4 regions of the Halobacillus naozhouensis genome follow, and region 2 is predicted to be linked to each of the others. Evidence: riboswitches for the same ligand, from Rfam matches in the RefSeq annotation. Region 2 holds a riboswitch; each other region holds the start of a gene.
What was found. Region 2 has a riboswitch for thiamine pyrophosphate ahead of P9989_RS01470 (thiazole synthase). Riboswitches for the same ligand answer to the same signal wherever they lie in the genome.
Positions count from the first base shown of each region.

Region 1 (3,732 bases), 550 kb from region 2:
TCATACAGAATTGACTTTCAGGATCTTGAAAAACTACCCCCACATGCTGACTCATTTCCCCAGGGAAATAACTTTCCACAGGAATGTCCCTGAACTTGATTTCACCCGTCATCATTCCGTCCAATTCTCGTGGATAAATGCCATTTAAAGCATACGTTAACGTACTTTTACCGCATCCACTTGGCCCTAATAACAGCAGCCGTTCCCCCTCATCTATTGAAAAGTTTATTTCTGATAAAACATGGTCATTTTCTTGTTCAAACTGGATATTTAGTTGATGAACATCTAATAACCTCATGCCGTCTTCTTCCTTCGCTGTTCTTTTCCAAGAGCAAATCCAGTCAGGACGCCCGTTTTCGCCAGGGCATCACCTATGGCCTTCCCTAACAAACCAGAAAGGAGCGCACCACTTATCATCCGAACGATAAGCATACTAACAAGGTACCCCGTTCCAAATACAGCATACCCGGAACGAAAGTACCCCCATATGAAACTAAACACAGCTGCTCCAACCCCGGCCAACATTAATACAGCTAGATTATATGATTTATACCTTGTTACGGCAAAGGCAGCCTCTGCCCCAAGCCCCTGGATGATCCCTGTTAGGATTAAAATCGGCCCCATTGCATTTCCGAGCAGCATTTCTACAGTTGCTGCAATCGTTTCCGATAAAAACGCTGCTCCTTTTTTCCGTATAATATAGGCAGCTATGACAGAGACGATAAACCAAATTCCGAAGATCACATCATATCCAATTGGACCAAATAGTCCAGCCAGCAGCTTTCCAACAGGCAGAAATGCTAAATAAACAACAGCAAATACTACGGAAAGTACGGACATCACAACAATTTCTTTCAATTTCCAATTTTCCAGTCCCATTTTATTTTCCTCCTTTTTTAGATGGACTGTTTGCAGAGATCGTAACGGTCATCACCGTATGAGAAGAACCTTGCTCATCTGTCTGCTGGAATACTTGCTCCAACCCATTAAACACTCGGTTTCCATCTCCATCTAAACGCGTAGAATAATGAGCCTCACCTACCTCAACTCCCCGCTTCTTCATGTCTTCAATCTGACTATAAATAACATCCATATAGTTTCCGCCACCCATAGGGTATAAGGAAAATTTGGCCGCCACCTCTTGATCGATCAACCCGCTTGTGGAAACATTTTGCGCTAGATTATCCTCAGCCATGTACACATCGCCGGCCGAATCACCTGGACATCCTATTGAATAGGTTGCTTGAAAAACTACATGTTCCCCTGTTTTTGCTGCTTGTAAAAATATCGCTTTTGTTACATCAAACACATGAATCATCCGTCCTCTTACTGTCGTTGTCACATCATCTGTCTTCATCCAGACTTTCGAAGTTTCCACCTCATTTAGCGAGGACTTGATAATCTCTACAAAACGATCAGACATCGGGTAGATCGAAAATGAACTTCCTGCAATTCGATTACTGGATCCACAAACTTCACTCATGTTTAACTTCCTCCTTATTAGTAAGCAAAAGCATAAAAAAACTGCACCCCAGGGGAGTGCAGTTACGAACGTATGTATATGTGTATATCATTACCATTCTACGATCGACTCCACTTCCCCACGCTAGTATTATCTAGTTCGGGTTCTAAGGGTCGGAAACAGTTTCCTCTCAGCCGCGTACGCAGCTCCCCTAGTGTTGTTAGCTCTATGCAATTTTGTCACACTTACATCGTAATCAATGGTTATTAATTTGTAAAGCCTATTCTTTTTCCCTGACAAGCTCCTGAACTTCTTGAACTACCTGCTCAAGTTCATGTAATCCTTGATCTGGGCTCGATAAAAATACACGTTCCATTCTTTTAGTAATATCGGTTGGTTTAATATTCATTTCATCCAAAGTCTGTTGCTGCCATTTGAAGTCAGGGTGATGGACATACATGCAATTTAACCCATATAATATTCCCATCAAATGACGCTGCATCGTTGTCATGACCGAATAAAGCATCAACCAATCTTCTCGTTCTAGTAAAACCCTTCGGTTCTTCCATTGATTCCCAAAATCTGAATATGCATCAATCATCACGTGTCCCAATTGTTCAGGGTACACCTGGACTTTGGCCTTGAAACCATCCATCAATTCAGCGCCTGCTACAGGAACGCCGTAGTGAATCGATGAAATCAAACATTGACCAGCTAAACTAATATCAAATTCTTTTGTTACACGATTGATCACCTTACGAATTGTTTCGGTGAGAAAGCTGCTTATTTCGAACTTAACACCCTCAAACTTAAATGTTTCGGACCATTCATCATCTTCAAATCCATAGAAATCTAGCAGCTCTCCATTCACCTGTTCAATTACTGATAACCTGTCTTGATCTGTCGGCCCCTCAGACCATAGGACGTTCAACTCGATATCTGAGAAACTATCCTCCCAGCCACGTGCAACAGAGCCAGCAATATAAACAGCTTCCACCTTAGCATTTTGCTCATATACCTTTGCCACTTTTCTAGCCAATTCTTCTAGATTCATCACCTAATCACCACCACCTTTTGCTGACTTCCCTCCACGGGTCTTTCAAAGATGAATACATACTAACATAAGCGGAGTTATTAGCTTCTCCTGTAAACGTAAATTTACAAAAGACTTTCCTCATCAGACCAGCCAAGAAACGTGGAGTTTACCCTAACTCCGTTATACTTTAAATTAATCAAGCAAACATGACCTTATGAACACTTTAATGTTACCAAAGATTAGTAGATGAAGCGAAATAGATATATACCCATTAAACACATTCGACGATATCCGATTAATAATCTATCTCATTTTCCTTTTATACAAGTTGCTTCGGTCTACTTCTCTACACCCATTGTAATCAAATACCTTTAGCATTGGTTCGTTTCGGCAGCTGGTCGAGCCAATATAATATTCAGCACCGACTTTATCTCGCAGAACAGATAAGGCTTGGCGGTGCAAAGCCTTGCTTTTCCCTTTCCCCCGCTCGTCGGGAATAAGCCCGAAATAGAACAATCGCCCTTCTACTGCTGTTCCAGGTTCAATATGCGGCATCACTACCCCAATCGGCCTCCCCTTTTCATATACCATTTGACATGTATGCCTAAAGTCAGGGCCGAGTTCTTTTTCTACACTTCTAAATTGTTCATCAATCGTCAAACTCGAGGAACCATTTAATGAACCTTTCATAGATTGAGACCATACTTGTTTAAATGACTCTTCCATTCCTTCTTCCAGTGGTTGTAAGGTAAACGGCCCTTCTGCCCCATTCATTTCTGATAGCTCCCTTTTTACAGAAACTATAACATCATTTAGAATAAACCCATTTTCCTCCAGTCTCTCTTCTACTTCTTTTGAAGGAGAGGGTAACAAAATAGAGAGTGTAGCTACTTTATTAAAGTGATCATCGTGAACAAGATATTCTATCAACTGAAAAAACTGCTGTCGTGATAATGGAGTGATGTTCTCTACCGTTGCGAAATTTTCTCCCTCAACAAACTTTACTTTTTTATACAAATTCGACTTATCAAAGGCGTTTTCCTTCATAGTATCCTCCTCAATAATCAGAATTATCGTTTGATTCAAGCCTATCCTTTTCATCCCACCCTTGGGTTACGATACAATGGGAATGTAAATAATGGAAAGGATGAGGATAATGAACAGGGAAATTCAACTGATTCAAAGACCGGATGGAACTCCCACCCATGAACATTTAGATATTGTCGAGGCTGAT
Region 1 covers NZ_CP121671.1:3,922,179-3,925,910, forward strand. Annotated here, with positions in the region: gene P9989_RS20030 (ABC transporter ATP-binding protein) at 1-298, opposite strand, end outside; gene P9989_RS20035 (ECF transporter S component) at 295-873, opposite strand; gene P9989_RS20040 (YkoF family thiamine/hydroxymethylpyrimidine-binding protein) at 881-1,483, opposite strand; TPP riboswitch at 1,582-1,685, opposite strand; gene P9989_RS20045 (DUF4037 domain-containing protein) at 1,743-2,516, opposite strand; gene P9989_RS20050 (GNAT family N-acetyltransferase) at 2,802-3,545, opposite strand; gene P9989_RS20055 (NADP-dependent oxidoreductase) at 3,655-3,732, shown strand, end outside.
Region 1: it holds a riboswitch for thiamine pyrophosphate, as region 2 does, so the genes downstream of both, P9989_RS20040 (YkoF family thiamine/hydroxymethylpyrimidine-binding protein) here and P9989_RS01470 (thiazole synthase) in region 2, are expected to answer to the same signal.

Region 2 (3,732 bases):
CTTTAATGGAATGCACGGACTTTCCAATTCGTAAGGAAGGAAAATATTGAAGCACATCTCTTACGCTTAAGCTTTGATTCGTGAGCTGGGCGCCCCCAGTTCCAAAACAATGCGCAATATCTACACGGTCATTGACAACAATCTGTTCAGACGCTGTTCCTCGTTTCCGCATCTCGATGATTCCCTGTGAGATTTCTTCTGCACTCCTCCGTTTTTCCCTTATATGAAAAAATACATCCTCACCATGAAGCGGGGCGATTTTGTCAGCGAACTGATTCATTGGCCATTTGCCATTTGAGATCACATGAAATTCCATCTCTACACGATTTGCCAGTCTTTCATAACTGGTTGATATCCTTTTTTATGAAGCAACTGACGAATCTCCTCGACAGAACGTTCGTCAGAAATCTCAAATTGGCTCTGAGTCTCCTCAGGTTGAGCATATCCTCCAACTTCAGTTGAGGAAGAAGCCGACATTTTGGTCACCCCAAGCGGAATCAGTTGATCGCGTAGTTGGGGAGTTTCACGCGTTGATACTATAATACCTGCCCGTGGTAGAAATAACCTGAACGCAAGCATAGCCTGAACCATATTTTTATCGGTTACATGAACTTCGGGTTGAAAGCTCCCCGCATTCGGCTGAACCCTTGGGAACGACATCCCAATTTCAGTTTCCAAGTATTTATCTTGAAGATAATGTCCGTGCAATCCAGCTATATAACTTTCCTTACGCCAATCATTAAGACCAAGCAGAGCACCAATCGTGACAGACCTCATTCCAGCCTGACACCCTCTCTCTGGTGTGTCTAATCGATAGTTGTAAAACCGCTTCGGCCCTTTTGTATGCAAAGCACGATATATATTTTCATCGTAGGTTTCTTGAAAAACTGTCAGAGCGTCAATCCCGCTCCCCACTAATTTTTCATAATCTTCCCGATCCATCGGCTGAACTTCGAGCCCTACGGATGAGAAATACTTCTTAAGCACCTTCAAAATTTTCGTCAGGTAATCAACAGATGAATGAATACGGGACTCTCCCGAGAGAATGATAATTTGTTCAATCCCCATTGCTGCAATCGCTTGAGCCTCCTCTTCTACTTCTTCCATCGTTAACCGCCTTCTAGGGAAAACGTTATCGACACTGAAGCTGCAGTATTTGCATGTATTTACACAGTAATCGGACACATAGAGCGGTAGAAACAGCTGCATCGTGTAGCCAAAGTGCTGCAATGTGACTCGATGCGCTTTCTGAGCCATCTCTTCTATATATCCTTCCGCGGCAGGGGACAGTAAAGTGAGATAATCCGATTCCGTTAGTCGGTCTTTTCGCAAAACTTTCTCGACGTCAGTCGTTGTCACCTCATTAAACCATGTGTGAAACGGCTGGTCTTTCAGCTTTTCATATACGTTATAGAAACTCATTGATCCCCACCTCCTGTTGGCGTTAAAAATCCTGTAAGCGGGGAAGAAGCTTTCGCCTGAATTGATGATGGCTCAAGCCCTGTCCGATAAGCTAATCTTCCGGCTCTAACGGCCATGTCAAAAGCCTTCGCCATAGCCACAGGGTCATCCGCAGTAGCAATAGCTGTATTCACAAGCACAGCATCTGCTCCCATTTCCATCGCCTCCGCAGCTTCAGATGGCCTGCCAATACCTGCATCCACCACAATGGGTACATGGATTTCGTCAATCATAATCCGAATCATTTCTTTCAAGCGGATCCCCCGATTGGAGCCAATTGGGGACCCCAACGGCATGATGGCAGCTGCCCCAGCTTCTTCCATACGTTTAGCGGCCATTAAATCAGGACTCATATAAGGCAGAACAACAAACCCCTCCTCAACCAGCGCTTTCGTGGCTTTAATTGTCTCCTCATTGTCCGGCAGAAGGTATTTTTGATCGGAAATCACCTCAATTTTCACCCAACTGCCCATTCCGCTAGCTTTTCCAAGCCGGGCAATCCGCACCGCTTCTTCAGCCGTCCTCGCCCCTGAAGTATTCGGCATTAAGGTCACCTTTTTAGGAATGTCGCTGACGATATGCTTGCCGGAACCAGTTAAATCCACCCTTCTTATCGCTACTGTAACCACTTGTGAATGAGACTGTTCAATTGCCTCGTGCATCTCATTATGGTTCGCAAATTTCCCAGTCCCTGTAAACAAACGACTTTCAATCTCTTCCCCTGCAATGACCAATGGATCCTTCATCACATCTCCTCCTCCTTCATTTTTCAATAAAAAAAAGCTCACCTGCGCTAGGGTGAGCTTCGAATTAACCTTATGCATTACACAATACATTGAGTCTCGGAAGCTTCCCTACGCTGGTTCTAACCAAAATCAGGTTCAAAGGGTCGGAATTACTCTTCCTCTCAGCCACATGCCTGGCACCCCTAGCTTTTTTCCTATTCAATTGTTGAAAATTTTTTGGACCATTCACTTAAAGGATAGCAAAACTATTTCACTTTGGAAACAACTTCCTGTATTTTTTCACCTCATTACACTTCCACCAGAAATTTTTACAGACTCACCGACGATGTTCCCGGCTGCCTCTGACAACAAAAACACAATTGTATTCGCTACTTCTTCGGCTGTAGAAATCCTACTAGAAGGAATTCCGTCTTCCGCCACCTTTAATTGCTCTTCAAAACTTCTTTTATTCCGTTCTCCTTTGGAACGAATGGAGTCTCGACCCATATCAGTATCGACATAACCTGGACAAACGGCATTTACCCGAATGTTGTGTTCAATTGCTTCGACAGCGAAAGATTGGGTAAATCCAGTTATAGCAAACTTCGAGGCACTATAGGCTGTGTTTGCATACGTACCGCGCAGTCCTGATAATGAGGACAAGTTGACAATGGCTCCTGCTTTCTGAGGCTTCATTCTTTCATAGACAAGTTGGGTGAAAAGTACGGTAGAAAAATAATTTAACTCCATCACCTGGCGAAGATCTTGTTCCGTTAAGTTGTCGAGAGGACCACCGCCAACCACTCCCGCTGAATTGACAAGACCCGTAATTGGCCCGTTTTCCTTCACCGCTTGTTCAACTAATTGATTACGACTTTTATCATCATTAAGGTCAGCAGGATGAGCATATACATGTACAGATTCGTTTACGTCTTCACACTCATTCTTAAGTTCATTTAAATTCTCCTCTCTTCGTCCTGTGATCGTTACATGAGCTCCAGCTTGAACAGCTGCTTTTACTGTGGCATACCCAATTCCTCCTGTAGCCCCAGTAATCAGAATATGTTCTTTCTTAAGAGCTTCATTTGAAAAAATATTTCTCACGAATTCCGCCTCCTTTACAGCTATGTCTTTCCATACCTTTTAACCCGAGTTATGAAACTGTCTCTTCTAATTGCATTACAATTGTGCGGGGTCGTACAATAGTCGTATGTTACTAGAAAGGAAGATTTTATGTATCAAACAGTAGGATTTTGGAAACGCCTTGGTGCTAATATACTGGATTCCCTCCTTGTTGTAATACCTATTTCCCTGCTTGGTGTGATCTTATTTGGCTGGGATTTTAACAGCTCATACACCGATTGGGTGATTATCCCCTATTCATTGATTGTACCTGTTCTTTGGAATGGTTATGTGGTCGGAAAAAGGGTTATGGGTATTCGGATAGTAAAGGTTGACGGACGCAATGTCGGTCTCTGGACTATGTTCTTGCGTCTGATCGTAGGTGGACTCGTTTATTTACTGACACTGGGAATTGGACTCATTG
Region 2 covers NZ_CP121671.1:251,172-254,903, reverse strand. Annotated here, with positions in the region: gene P9989_RS01480 (thiamine phosphate synthase) at 1-316, opposite strand, end outside; gene thiH (2-iminoacetate synthase ThiH) at 319-1,422, opposite strand; gene P9989_RS01470 (thiazole synthase) at 1,419-2,207, opposite strand; TPP riboswitch at 2,296-2,401, opposite strand; gene P9989_RS01465 (SDR family NAD(P)-dependent oxidoreductase) at 2,487-3,290, opposite strand; gene P9989_RS01460 (RDD family protein) at 3,420-3,732, shown strand, end outside.

Region 3 (3,732 bases), 1.3 Mb from region 2:
CGCGTCCACAATCCCCACTTGTCGGTCAGGAGCACCTGCATCTCCAGCGATTAATGTGTCAACGGCTTCCTGAGCGGTCAAGCCTTTACTTAATAGCTCCAGTCCTTCTGGACCATAAGCTGGATTAGCAAAAGCTTGTGTGGCAATTGCCCCAACTCCGGCCTTTGCCCATGGGACGACGGCTCCGACCCCTAAGAATTTCGACTGAACAGCAACCCCAAGTTCTTCTGTTTCCGGGTCAAATCCGACAATTGAATACGTAGCAATGATGTTTGATTGGTTCATCGTCTTCTACTCCCTTCCTACTACACTCATTCGACCTTTTTTAACGATTTCCCTTTCTATTTTTTCTCGAGAAAAGAAAAAACCTATTTTCACAGCACGAAGCTGTAAAAAATAGGTTCTTGATTTACGAGCGATTGAGCAGTAAAGTCGGCCGCTGTGAGAACAGCAAGCATAATACAATCGCACTAACGATAAACGCCGGCAGCATATATCCCCCATTATAAAGTAGAGAATATAACCATACCGGCTGGCCTGGCGGAGCAAATTCTCCATAAAAAACAATCCCTGCAGCGAAGTGGCCTAAGAAGCGGAACAGACTGCCGATAAATGCGCCTAACACCAGCCAGACAGCCATTCGCTTTACCTTTCTCGAGCGGGCCGCTTCCCATACCGGCCTGGCAAAAATTCCGGCGAGACCAATCACACCAAACGCTACAAAATAATCAAGGAACGTTTGCATTGGTGTCAAAATATAAGCTCCAAATAAAATTTGATAGAAACCGAGCAGCAGCCCCGTCAGCACTCCGCCGCCAAGCCCCCACCTAAACGCCATGATAAATACGGGAACCATTGCAAACGACACCGAGCCTCCCTGGGCCCAAAGTTTAAACGAAAGAAATGGAATAATATCAAGTAAGATGGCTAATGCCGAAAAAATCGCTACCTCTACTAAAAACAAAACACGTTTATTTCGCATCCCTCAACCTCCTTTTTCCATAGAAAAAAAGCGATGCCACAGGGAAGCTTCCTGATGGAGGAGTCCCGTTGCATCGCCATCAAAAAAGCCACCATCCCTACGTCAGTACTAACTGACAGGTTCGAAGGGTCTGAACAAGTCTGTTCACTCTCAGCTTAAAGCTCCCCTTGAAGGCTTATATTCTTTCGCTCTTTTTGCTATGGATCTATTATAAAGCAATCTCTAGATTCTATCAATGACTAAGAAGATCAGAGGACACTGGCTACCTTTCTCTGTTTGACAAAAAAAGGACAAAGTTATACAATGTAAATCGTAATTATTACTATTTAAAGGGAGGAGAACTGTCATGGCCAAACAAGCTATGGTCCAAAAAGAACGCAAACGTCAGGCGACGTATGAAAAATATAAAGAAGTACGTAAGCAACTAAAAGCAGAAGGTAATTATGAAGCATTGCGCAAACTGCCAAGGGATTCATCCCCTACTCGCCTTCATAATCGTTGTGCCGCTACAGGAAGACCTCATGGGTATATGAGACAGTTCGGACTATCAAGAATTAAGTTTCGTGAACTTGCCCATAAAGGCCAGCTTCCTGGCGTAAAAAAAGCCAGCTGGTAAAAAACTCAGAAGCCTATTTTAGCTTCTGAGTTTTTTACTGTTGCTACAAGGTCACATGAATTTTCGTAAACCGACGTCCTATTCGATTAATGGAATTTCGATATCCTCACCAACCTCAAGAATCAAATTTTGCCGATCCTTCACTGGTGCAAAAACCATTACATAGTTATCTGCATCATGTACCTCTTCCTTACTATAGATCGGCACAACCTTCTTCCCAGCTGACCTCAAAAAGACACCCGCTTTTTTCTTATTAGCTCTGTATCCATATTCCTTACCTGTTTCTCTAGGATTAAGGAATAGTTTTTCTAGTTTACTTCTCTTTTCATATTGTCTTCCACTTTCATCCGTATAAATTTTAATATCAGATCCAGTAACGACGACTCTTGTTTCTAAGGCAGAAAATTCCACCTGCTTAATGTTGTATGTTTCACCTTTAAAAGTGAATTCTTTATTGATTTCAGTTTTTTCTCTGGCAAAGGTGGCAGAAGGCTTAAGCTTGAATTCTAGAGGCCAAGTTGTCCGTACACTGCCATTTCCACCGTTTTTCCAGATGGTCAAATCTTCAATCTCTAAACGAATGTTCTGTCCCTCATATTCTTTTATTGATTCGAAGGATAAGGCCTCGTATACTGTGTTCTCTGTTTTACTGTAATATCGGCTTCCCCAGCCCACATTTTCTAATGATATCTTTTCATGGCCGACAATCAAATTAACCTTACTGACACCTTCCCAAAGGTCAATATAATAATTCTTTAAATTTTTCTCTTCACTATGATAGGTCAAAAGGAGTTTTGTTTCTTTATCATCGGTTAAAACCCTTTTGAAATGGACGGTTATGTCATACCTTTCATCATAATATTTTTGATCTAGCACTTGGCCTTGTCCCGATTTCACAGCCGCCCTTACACCAGCGTCATCAATATGCCGACTCATGAAAATATTGCCCTCTGCCTTCTCAGAGGCCGTCGATGGTATGAAAACTAGTGTCGCACCAATGGCTAAAACCATTAATATCGAAATGCCAACCACAATTTTCTTCATATGTACCTCCTAAAAAGTTTGTCTTTTACCATATGAAGATTCCTACATTTTTATTTCATTTCTTCGGCTATCGAAATCGTTAAATATCACCAATCTTATTCCACAATATAGTCCTTAAAATATAAAAAGGGTGCAGTTCCCTATTCCAATTCCAGAATGCGCCCCATTATTTAACACTCAAGAATATGGTCCTATTCAAAAAAGGACACCTTATTCAACAAGGCACCCTGATTCTGGAACAGTCTATCTATTATCTTTTCTTCCCAGCGTTAACGCCCCAGCAACCAGTGGAACTTGCAAGGGTAAACGCAACCATAGAATCCAAGGATTCGCTTGTTCTCCCGGCCGGAATGATATTTTTTTCACAGCCATGTACACATTTGCTGGAAAAACAGCGGTCGTAAATAGTGCTAAGAGTTTCCCTGTGATATGTTGTCCTTTTTTCACCCAAAGCAAGACGGAAAAAATCATTTCAAAAACACCTGACACCAGCACGATGGACCGTCGTGAGGGAAGTGTTTTCGGGACAATCCTGCGAAAGCTTCGTTCATGGACGAAATGCAAGATGCCGGCTCCAACTAAGAGGATGGAATATAGTGTTCGAAAAAACACCTTCATATGTATACCACCTTTTCCATTTACTATTTATTCAACAAAAAAACACCGATTCTTTTATATTTTATAAATGGAAGCAGTGTTTCTTCGTTTTAATTATTATTTCCGCAAAATCTTCTCCATCGCTTTTCCCTTTGCTAACTCATCGATCAGCTTATCCAAATAGCGAATTTCCTGCATAGTTGATTCTTCAATGTCTTCCACTCGGACACCGCAGATCACACCTTTGATCAAAGTCCGTGAAGAATTCAGTTGGGGAGCTTCCGCAAAGAAGGTCTCAAAGTCTGTCTGTTTTTCCAGTTGCGCTTCTAACTCTTCCTGGCTATACCCTGTCAACCAACGGATGATTTCATCGACTTCTGTTTTCGTACGTCCTTTTTTCTCCGCTTTCGTAATATAGTGGGGATAGACATTTGCGACACTCATTGTATAAATCTTATGTTTGGTCATGATACATCCTCCCTTTCATGTAATG
Region 3 covers NZ_CP121671.1:1,560,590-1,564,321, reverse strand. Annotated here, with positions in the region: gene P9989_RS08235 (DUF1028 domain-containing protein) at 1-285, opposite strand, end outside; gene thiT (energy-coupled thiamine transporter ThiT) at 410-982, opposite strand; TPP riboswitch at 1,060-1,160, opposite strand; gene rpsN (30S ribosomal protein S14) at 1,329-1,598, shown strand; gene P9989_RS08220 (hypothetical protein) at 1,677-2,642, opposite strand; gene P9989_RS08215 (DoxX family protein) at 2,886-3,260, opposite strand; gene P9989_RS08210 (DUF2200 domain-containing protein) at 3,357-3,707, opposite strand.
Region 3: it holds a riboswitch for thiamine pyrophosphate, as region 2 does, so the genes downstream of both, thiT (energy-coupled thiamine transporter ThiT) here and P9989_RS01470 (thiazole synthase) in region 2, are expected to answer to the same signal.

Region 4 (3,732 bases), 450 kb from region 2:
TATCGTCATTTACAATAAACAACACATCATGCTGCCGGCAAAGCTTGCGCAGTTTCTGGCCAAGCGACAGCTTATCCTCACCCTTAAGCGAACCTAGGCCCTTTTCCCGAAATTGGAATGCCGTTATCCCACCGGCAATTGCCTCTTCTAGAATTTTTACTGGGTCACGGGGACAATTCTGGCTGCCCATAATAAGATATTTCCTCAATCTCTTTCTAAGATTCATGAAGAAAATCCTCAAGCTGTGAGACTTCCATAGCCAGAGCATCAATAAAACAAGCGGCAAAAGTCCCGGAACCTTCCACTCCAGGCCTCGAGGCAGCCCATTCCGCGGCCAGCCCATAAAATTTAACGGCAGCATAAGCCTGTTGAAGAGGCGTGCCATCCGTTGACAGACAGGCCGTTACAATGGATCCCAGCAAGCATCCCGCTCCAGTTACTTTAGATAATAAAGCATCTCCTGTTTCATTGAAGACTGTCTCTTCTCCATTTGAGATCACATCAACTTCACCAGTGACAATCGCTAAAGTATCAAATTCCTGCGCAACTTTAACGGCAATCTCCTCTGGATTTCCTGAATCAATAGAGTCTACCCCTTTCGTTTTTAAAGGAATGCCTATGAGGTGAGAGAGCTCGCCTGCATTTCCTTTAATAGCTGCAGGTTGTACTTCTGCTACAATTTGATCAAAAGCTTTCGTACGAAAGGGAGTTGCTGCTACGCCTACAGGATCAATCACTACTGGGATTCCCTTCTTATTTGCAGCTTTCCCAGCCAGTATCATGGATTGGACCTGTGGCACTGTCAGTGTTCCCATATTAATTAATACACCGTCCGATAAATTTGCCATATCAGCTGCGTCTTCCATCGCCATAGCCATGATAGGTGACCCGCCAAAAGCCAGCAAACCATTGGCACTAAAATTCATCACCACTTGGTTCGTTAAATGATGAATGAGCGGCTGTTTATTCCGCACGTTAGAAACCACATTTACAGCCATTTATTAAACACCTCTTCCCTTGTTGCGAAGTGGTTCGTTGGTCCGCTTCCTTGACCAAGTTCAAACGAATGTCGGATCGCTTCCGTAACAAAATACTTGGACTGTTCGATAGCTTCTATAAGAGATGTGCCGTGACTTAAATGGGCAGTGATAGCAGCAGAATACGTACAGCCTGTTCCATGCGTGTTTTCTGTATCAATTCGCTTACTTGAAAAAGTATGAATGTCAGAACCATCAAATAGAACATCTATGGCTTGGCCTTTTCTATGCCCCCCTTTTACTAAGGCAGCACTTGCTCCGAAACTCGTAACAATTTGCTCAGCTGCTTCTTTCATATCTTCGATGCTTTGTATGGACTCACCTATAATATCCTCCGCTTCAGGAATGTTTGGCGTGACGAGTGTTGTGTAAGGCAGCAAATTATCACGAAGCCACAAGCGTGACTCCTCTTCCATCAAAGGGTCGCCGCTTTGGGCCATCATTACAGGGTCCATGACATATGGAGCTGCGACTGCTGGCAGCCAACTCTTGATGGCCTTCATCATTTCAATGCTTGCTATCATTCCTGTTTTAAACGCATGAATGGGCATATCTGAAGAAACGGCTTCTAATTGTTTCTTTAGCATATCAATAGGCATGTCGTGGATATCCTTCACCCCTGTCGTATTCTGAGCGACAACCGAGGTAATAACGCTCATGCCATAGCTTTTTAATTCTTGAAATGTTTTTAAATCAGCTTGAATGCCCGCACCGCCACTTGGGTCCGTGCCGGCAATCGTTAATGCACAAGCCGCTTGATTCATGTTGAGGTCACCGCCTCTCCTGTCGGCCATTCTTCACAAGTGTACGCCATTTCCCAGAAGTTTAACTCGAGCTGACAGCTCTTGCGAAAGGCATCCTTCATCCGTTTCAGCTCACTTTCTGAAGCCTCTTCGGCCAGCTCATTGAGGCGTTCACGCATGGCCATGGACAGCGTATCAAACTCCTCATTTGCGTAGAAATCTATCCACGGGTAGAACGTATGATTAGGTGTTGGCTGATATTTTTTCATCAAATGGTTGCCGATTTCGAGATAAGTCCATGGACACGGAAGCAAGGCAGCGAGAATTTCTCCGAGCCCTCCCATTTGAGCATGATACATCATGTGTTTAACATAATGATCAGCTGTTGGCGGCAGCGGGTAACCTTGCAATTCGTCATAACCTACACCGATGACATCGCAAAAGTTGTGATGAGGGTGGGTTTCACTGTTTAGCACAAACCCGACTTGTTCACTGAAATAGCCCATATCACGGCGCTCAGTTGATTTTGATATTGCAACACCATAAACGTGCATAAAGGCATTTAAATACTCATAATCAGCCTTAATATAATGAGCCAATACTTTTTGCGGTACTTCACCTTTTCCAATACCATCAACAAATGGATGGCGAAAAATGGCTTCAAATAGTTCGTTATTTTCTTTTCGTAATGTTTCAGTAAATGTCATAGAATTTGCCTCCTTAGATTATAGGAAGCCACTGAAAGATGCTTTGAGATGAGGCTACTTCCCTCACGCTGGTATTAGCCAGATCAGGTTCAAAGGGATAAAGGGAAATTCCTTATCTCAGCATACTTGCACCCCTAGTAGTTTCCGAAGATTATAGATTTGTTTGAGGAATTGCATGGTTTTGACGAACCTTTGATACTACGAACCAACCGATCACTGCACCAGTTGTACTGCTGATGAGAAAGGACGGCAAGAAGGCTAATGCCCCCGCAGAACTTCCCATTAGAAAGTTGGCATAAGGCACGGAGAGCATAGCACCGATAAATCCAGTCCCTATCACCTCACCCGCTGCAGCTGTCCAGGTTTTTCCAGACCATTTGTAAAAGTAACCCGCTAGCAAAGCTCCAATCATTCCTCCTGGAAACGCAAGCAAAGTTCCGAGTCCAAGCAGATTGCGAAGCAGGCCGATCATAAAGGCAATCACAACGGCCGGAATTGGACCAAGCGTGACGGCAGCCATAACATTGACAGCATGTTGAACAGGATAAGCCTTAGCTATTCCAGCTGGAAACCAGAGCATTTGCGAACCAAGCGTTCCGATAGCTACAAATACAGCCATGGTCGTTAATAGTCGAGTTCGATTCATATTTTCCCTCCTCTCTTAGAAGGGGAGTGAACATGAAAAAAGCCAGATCCCGGGGGACCTGGCTTCGAACGGATAAAGTCATAAGAAATTTCTTCTGACTACTTCCCTCCGCTGGTCTTAACCAGATCAGGTTCATAAGAGTCGAAAAGCTTTTGCGCTTTTCTCTCAGCCCGTATTAGGGCCCCCCTAGTAGTTGATGTATCAAAACTATTCACTTGGTTGCTTTTATCATAACAGAGAATATTTCGAATGTCATCATGAATCATTCTTTAGTAAAACTCCCTGTTATTCTTCTTCCACCTTCTTCAGCTTCCATAACCTTACACTAAGTTCCAGTAAAAACATATCGTCTGCATTTAACAACGATAAGCCTGTCAAATGTTCAATATTGCGCAATCTGTGGAGTAATGACTGCCGATGTAACATCAGGGCCCTCGCTGTTTGACTGACATTACTATTGTATTTATTGTAAACGATAAACGTATGAATAAGATCTGCCTGACGTTTCTGATCATACAGAATCAGCGGTTGTAACGTGTCTTTGACAATGTTTTCAATTTCTTTTTCATGGGAAAGGGCCATGAGGAGCCTGTTCATAC
Region 4 covers NZ_CP121671.1:4,015,634-4,019,365, forward strand. Annotated here, with positions in the region: gene thiE (thiamine phosphate synthase) at 1-226, opposite strand, end outside; gene thiM (hydroxyethylthiazole kinase) at 216-998, opposite strand; gene thiD (bifunctional hydroxymethylpyrimidine kinase/phosphomethylpyrimidine kinase) at 989-1,801, opposite strand; gene tenA (thiaminase II) at 1,798-2,487, opposite strand; TPP riboswitch at 2,530-2,633, opposite strand; gene thiW (energy coupling factor transporter S component ThiW) at 2,639-3,133, opposite strand; TPP riboswitch at 3,220-3,331, opposite strand; gene P9989_RS20530 (PucR family transcriptional regulator) at 3,419-3,732, opposite strand, start outside.
Region 4: it holds a riboswitch for thiamine pyrophosphate, as region 2 does, so the genes downstream of both, tenA (thiaminase II) here and P9989_RS01470 (thiazole synthase) in region 2, are expected to answer to the same signal.